Azospira inquinata: one gene and its partner. The protein of the gene in region 1 interacts with the protein of each later gene in a pairwise test. Links are inferred from orthologs where the notes say so. Each region holds a gene or a part of one and is shown in the gene's direction. Other genes may lie near its edges. The genes, in order: kdsB and Azoinq_RS13905.

Region 1 (3,274 bases):
GCGGACGCCAAAACCACCCACCAGAGCGTGGTGGATGTGATGCAGGCGGCCCAGACGGCGGGTTATCCCCATATCTCCTTTGCTACCCAGACCCCTTCCGGCGGTCAGGGCGGCGCCCAGTAACTCCGCCTTTTCCCCATGCCCCCTTCGCCCTCGGTGCGGCGTCTGCTTCGCATCTGGTTCCCCGGCCGGCTTATGCCGCGCCGGGAAGCCCCTCTCCCTCCCTTTTCCCGCTTCCTTGACGGCCTTACCGGCCTGGCCCTGTTGCCCGTCTCCTGGGTCTTTACCTTGCTAGTGCAAAGCCGGCGTCTGGCCTATCGCTGGGGCTGGCTCCGCACCGAGCGTCTGCCCGTGCCCGTGGTGGTGGTGGGCAATCTGACCGTGGGGGGCGCGGGTAAAACCCCCCTGGTGGCCCGTCTGGCCCAGGATCTGGCCGCCGCCGGGCGCCATCCGGCCATTGTCAGCCGGGGCTACGGGGCGGAAGTGCTGCGGCCCCAGGCCGTTTCTCCCGAGGCCACGGCGGATGTGGTGGGGGATGAACCCCTGCTCCTGGCCCGGCGCACCGGTGTGCCCGTGTGGGTGGGTCGGGACCGGGTGGCCACGGGCCGGGCCTTGCTGGCCGCCCATCCGGAGGTGGATGTGCTGCTCTGCGACGACGGCCTGCAACACTACCGGCTGGCCCGGGATGTGGAAATTGTGGTCTTCGACGCCCGGGGGGCGGGTAATGGTCGCCTGCTGCCCGCCGGTCCCCTGCGGGAACCCCTGTCCCGCCTGGCCCGGGCCCACGCCCTGGTTTATAACGAATTACCCGATTCCCTGGCCTTGCGCAGTACCAGCCATTTGCCTGCCTTCCAGATGAGTCTGGAGGCGGGGGAATTCCTTGCCCTGGCCGAACCGGAGCGCCGATGCCGGGCAGAAGACCTGGCGGGTAAGGTGCTCCACGGGGTGGCTGGCATTGGCGACCCGGGGCGCTTTTTCCGCACCCTGGGGGACCTGGGTCTGGAGGTGGTGCCCCATCCCTTTCCGGACCACCACGCCTACCGGGTGGAGGATTTTTCCTTCCTGCACCCCGGGGAGGTGGCCCTGCTCACGGAAAAGGATGGGGTAAAATGCGCCCGGCTCCACCTGGGCGAGGCCTGGGTGCTGCCGGTGGACGCCCGGGTCACCCCGGACATTAGCGCTTTTATTCTGGAGAGTTTGCATGGACGCGAAACTGCTGGACATCCTGGTGTGCCCCCTCTGCAAGGGTAGCCTGGACTATCGGAAGGATAAGCAGGAGCTGGTCTGCAAGCCCTGCAAGCTGGCTTTCCCGGTGCGGGACGACATTCCGGTGATGCTGGAAGAAGAAGCCCGGACCCTGGGGCCGGACGAGGAATAGGCCGCCATGGGCTTTAAGGTCGTCATTCCCGCTCGCTACGCCTCTTCCCGGCTGCCGGCCAAACCCCTGCTGGATTTGGGGGGCAAGCCCATGGTGGTGCGGGTAGCGGAACGGGCCCGGGCTTCCGGGGCCGAAGAGGTCTGGGTGGCCACGGATCACCCGGAGGTGCTGGCCGCCGTAGAACACCACGGCTTCCAGGGGGTGATGACCCGGGCCGACCACCCCACCGGCACCGACCGGCTGGCCGAAGTGGTGGCCCAGCGGGGCTGGGATGACCGGACCATGGTGGTCAATGTGCAGGGGGACGAACCCCTCATCGACCCGGTGCTGATCCGTCAAGCCGCCGACCAGTTGCAGGCCAGCGGCGCCGATATCGCCACCGTGGGCCATCCTCTCCAGGACGCCGCCGAATTCTTCAATCCCAATGTGGTGAAGCTGGTTTGCCGCAAGGACGGGGATGCCCTGTACTTTTCCCGGGCCCCCATTCCCTGGGACCGGGAAGCTTTCGCCCAGGCGGCCGGACGGCAGACCCTGCCCCCCGGCCTGGGCGCCTACCGACACATAGGCCTTTACGCCTACCGGGCCGGGTTTCTCCGGGCTTTCGGGCGGCTGGAAGCCGCGCCTCTGGAACAGGTGGAAAAACTGGAACAGCTGCGCGCCCTCTGGCACGGCTACCGGATCAGCGTGACCGTGGCCGACGCCCTGCCCATGCCCGGGGTGGACACCCCGGAAGACGGGGAAAGGATGCGCCAATGGTTCGCCCGGGAAGGGAATTCCCCGGTTTGACCTGCCCAGGTTTTGCGGGTAATTTCCCTCCCGCAAAAGGCCCGGGGGGCGGAAAATTTTCCCCCGCCGGACCTCGCCCCTTAAAACAACCATAAGCAGCTCCCGCTGCCGCCGAACAGCACCGCAGTTCCGGTTTCAAAGCCGGGCCGCCCTTACCATCAACCGCCGTCGATCCTACGGATCGCTTCTCTTTCGAGGAACTCATGAGACTGATTCTTCTTGGCGCCCCTGGCGCTGGCAAAGGTACCCAAGCCCAATTCATCCGGGAAAAATTCGGCATTCCCCAGATTTCCACCGGGGACATGCTGCGCGCCGCCGTCAAGGCCGGCACCCCCCTGGGCCTGGAAGCCAAGAAGGTCATGGATGCGGGCGGTCTGGTGTCCGACGACATCATCATCGGTCTGGTGAAAGACCGGCTGCAACAGGATGACTGCAAGGCCGGTTACCTGTTCGACGGCTTCCCCCGCACCATTCCCCAGGCGGAAGCCATGAAGGCCGCCGGGGTTCCCATCGATTTCGTGCTGGAAATCGATGTGCCCGATGGGGACATCGTGGACCGCATGAGCGGCCGCCGGGTGCACGTGGCCTCCGGCCGCACCTACCACGTTAAGTACAACCCCCCCAAGGTGGAAGGGAAGGACGACGTGACCGGTGAAGCCCTGATTCAGCGGGACGACGACAAGGAAGCCACGGTGAAAAAACGTCTGGAGGTCTATCACTCCCAGACCGAACCCCTGGTGACTTACTACGGCCAATGGGCCGCCACCGGCGACGCCAAGGCCCCCCAATACCGGAAAATCGCCGGGGTGGGCAGTGTGGAAGAAATCAAGGAACGGGCGTTCGCGGCCCTGAAGTAAGGTCCGCCACCCCAGGAAAAGACGCAGCCACCCAAGGCTTGGGGGCTGCGTTTTTGTCTTTGGAGTCGGCCTCCTGGCCCGGGTTGTCGCTTGGTGTGCGCAACGGCCCTGGGGTTTAGGGGGCGCAGTGGGCGGGGACGCCCCGGCTCCTAATATTTTCTCAATCCGAGGTCTGTCATGTCGGTGAAAAACGCTTTTTATGCCCAGTCCGGCGGTCCCACCGCCGTTATCAACGCTTCTGCCTGTGCCGTGA
Region 2 (3,134 bases), 570 kb from region 1 along the record:
CACCCCAGCGGTCCACGGCAAAGCCAGCCAGAGCCTGACCGCAGCCGGAGACCACAAAAAACAGGGTCATGGTTACCCCGATCTGGGTAAAGCTGAGGGAGAAATCCTTCATCAGCCAGGGAAACAGGGGCGCCAACAGCAGGTGGAAAAAGTGGGAAACCCCGTGGGCAAAGCCCACCACGGCGATAATGCCCCCGTCCCGGCGCCCCTCCGGGGCGTCGTTGGCGGAAGCGGCAACAGCAGCGGTCATGGATCTATCCTCGTAATCGGCCCAGGGCAAAAAAGCCCTTTTCTTGACCCGTCTATGCTACCTGGGAAAGGCTTGGCAAAAACAAAGCAATTGGACAATAATTATCGCATCCACGCCAAATCCAGTGCCATGGCCCGCCAAACCTTCCCCAATCTCCATCGTCGCCCCCCCAGCCCGGAAGACCCGGTCACGGTCAATCTCCGCCAGGGGGCGGCGGATATGGAAATTCCCTGGCACAGCCACCCCTGGGGCCAGTTCGCCTATCCGGTGGCGGGCACCATCCGGCTCTCCACGGAAGATACGGCCTGGATCGTCCCGCCCTACCGGGCCATCTGGATTCCCGCCGGGGTGGTGCACCATCTGGTGACCCTGGGGGAAGTGGAGTTGCGCACCCTGTACGTGGATGGGGCCAAATCCCCCCTGCCGGAAAAAACCTGCAAGGTGGTGGCCGTCTCCCATCTGCTGGGGGCGTTGAGCGAGGCCCTGGTAACCACACCGCCCCCGGAAGAGCCCCGCCGCACCATGATCCAGACCCTGCTCCTGGAGGAGCTGCGCCAAGCCCAGCCCCTGGCCCTGGGGCTGCCCATGCCCCGGGACCGGCGCCTCAAGGCCCTCTGCGACGCCCTCCTGGAAAATCCGGCCACGGAACGCCCCCTGGCGGACTGGGCCGCCCAGGTGGGGGCCAGCCCCCGCACCCTGAACCGGCTGTTTCAAAGCGAACTGGGCATGAGCTTCGGGCTCTGGCGCCAGCAACTGCGCCTCTCCCGGGCCGCCACCCTGGTGGCCCAGAACCTGCCCCTGGCCCAGATCGCCAATGAACTGGGCTACGCCAGCCCCAGCGCCTTTACCGCCATGTTCAAGCGGGCCTTCGGCGTTCCTCCCAGCCAGTTTTTCCGCTCCCAGCCTTAGTTCGGCCCCGGCTTCTCTCCAGAAGGCCAGAGTCTCATCGGCCCCTTCCCAGCCAACATCAGAGAAGGGGGCGGGCGTGAGCACCCCAGCAAGCGAGCCCCTTTTTGTTTACTAGACGACCGGTCTAATTTTATTTAGACTGGTGCCCATGAATACTTCATCCCTCCCCCACCCGGACACCCGGGAGCACATTCTGGAAATAGGGGAAGCCATTATTCTGGGCAAAGGTTTCGCCGCCGTGGGACTGGCGGAAATCCTGGGCAGCGCCCAGGTGCCCAAGGGCTCCTTCTACCATTACTTCCGCTCCAAGGAACAGTTCGGCACCGCCCTGCTGGAGCGGTATTTCGACCGCTATCTGGCCGACCTGGACCGGCTGCTGACCACCCCCCAGGCCGCCACCGGCCTGCTGGACTACTGGGAAAGCTGGCGCCGCCACCAGGGAGGCTGCCGGGCCGAGGAACAATGTCTGGTGGTAAAGCTGTCCGCCGAGGTAGCCGACCTGTCCGTGGCCATGCGGGAAGCCCTGGATCAGGGCACCCGGCGCATCATAGCCCGCCTGGCGGAAGCCCTGGCCACCGGGCAAAAAGATGGTTCCCTGCCCGCCCTGGCAAATCCCTCGGCCACCGCCCTGGAGCTTTACGCCCTGTGGCTGGGCGCCAGCCTGCTCACCAAGCTACGCCTGGATGCAAGCGCCCTGGACCAGGCCATGGCCCTTACCCGTTCCCGCCTGGGTCTTCCTCCGACCCAGGCTTAGCTTTCCGGACCGCCCTGCGGTCCGCCCCTTTCCCCCTACAGGAGACTGCCATGCAGAACTTCGACTATTACAACCCCACCCACATCATTTTCGGCAAAGGCCGCATCGCCGACCTGGACAAGCAGGTCCCCGCGAACGCCCGGGTCCTGATCACCTACGGCGGCGGCAGCGTGCGCAAAAACGGCACCCTGGACGAGGTCAAAGCCGCCCTGGGTCAGCGCCATGTGCTGGAATTTTCCGGTATCGAACCCAATCCGGCCTATGAAACCCTGCTGCCCGCCGTGGAACTGGTGCGTCGGGAAAAAATCGACTTCCTCCTGGCCGTGGGGGGCGGTTCGGTGATTGACGGCACCAAATTCATCGCCGCCGCTGCCTGCTACGCGGGCGATCCCTGGGAAATTCTCACCAGCCATGGCGCCAAGGTCACCGGCGCCCTGCCCCTGGGCACCGTGCTGACCCTGCCTGCCACCGGCTCGGAAATGAACAACGGGGCGGTGGTAACTCGCAAGGAGCTAAAAGCCAAGCTGCCCTTCCTCCACCCCGCCGTTTATCCCCGCTTTTCCGTGCTGGACCCCACCAAGACCTTTACCCTGCCTCCCCGCCAGATTGCCAATGGGGTGGTGGATGCCTTCGTCCATGTCATGGAGCAGTACCTGACCTACCCGGTGAATTCCCCGGTCCAGGACCGCTTTGCCGAAAGCCTGCTGCAAACCCTGGTGGAAATCGGGCCCCAGGCCCTGGCCAATCCCCAGGATTACGACATCCGGGCCAATGTGATGTGGACCGCCACCCTGGCCCTGAACGGCCTCATCGCCTGCGGCGTGCCCCAGGACTGGGCCACCCACATGATCGGCCATGAACTCACCGCCCTTTACGGCATGGATCACGGCCAGACCCTGGCGGTGGTGCTGCCCGCCATGATGGATGAACGGCGCCAGGCCAAGGAAGCCAAGCTGCTCCAGTACGGGGAACGGGTCTGGGGTATTCGGGAAGGTAGCGTGGCTGCCCGTATTGACGCCGCCATCGCCAAAACCCGGGAATTCTTTGAGGCCATGGGCACCAAAACCCGCCTGGCGGATTACGGAGTGGGCCAGGATGGGGTGGATCAGGTCATCGCCCAGTTGCAAACCCACGGCATGACGGCCCTGGGGGAAACCCGGGAAGTGACGCCGGAAGTGAGCCGCCGGGTGCTGGAACGGAGCCTCTAAGCCCCATTCCATC

The links.
Region 2: the proteins of kdsB (region 1) and Azoinq_RS13905 interact in binary tests that used the Escherichia coli proteins (3 or more experiments, as listed by UniProt). The link is inferred for Azospira inquinata from one-to-one orthologs.

Annotation. Positions count from the first base shown.
Region 1 is NZ_CP064782.1:2,513,375-2,516,648, forward strand. What follows is about bases 315-3,274. They hold kdsB (3-deoxy-manno-octulosonate cytidylyltransferase), read left to right. Parts: upstream 315-1,384; coding sequence 1,385-2,164; downstream 2,165-3,274. Other genes in these bases: lpxK (tetraacyldisaccharide 4'-kinase), read left to right, coding at 315-1,251; Azoinq_RS11525 (Trm112 family protein), read left to right, coding at 1,202-1,378; adk (adenylate kinase), read left to right, coding at 2,368-3,021; Azoinq_RS11540 (6-phosphofructokinase), read left to right, coding at 3,199-3,274. Also shown: Azoinq_RS11515 (ExbD/TolR family protein), read left to right, coding at 1-123; more of lpxK, read left to right, coding at 196-314. UniProt on the Escherichia coli protein: Activates KDO (a required 8-carbon sugar) for incorporation into bacterial lipopolysaccharide in Gram-negative bacteria.
Region 2 is NZ_CP064782.1:3,087,892-3,091,025, reverse strand. What follows is about bases 291-3,110. They hold Azoinq_RS13905 (TetR/AcrR family transcriptional regulator), read left to right. Parts: upstream 291-1,307; coding sequence 1,308-1,913; downstream 1,914-3,110. Other genes in these bases: Azoinq_RS13900 (iron-containing alcohol dehydrogenase), read left to right, coding at 1,964-3,110; Azoinq_RS15165 (AraC family transcriptional regulator), read left to right, coding at 341-1,159. In the rest of the region: Azoinq_RS13915 (MFS transporter), read right to left, coding at 1-250; more of Azoinq_RS13900, read left to right, coding at 3,111-3,121. UniProt on the Escherichia coli protein: Involved in response to both electrophiles and reactive chlorine species (RCS). Represses the transcription of the nemRA-gloA operon by binding to the NemR box.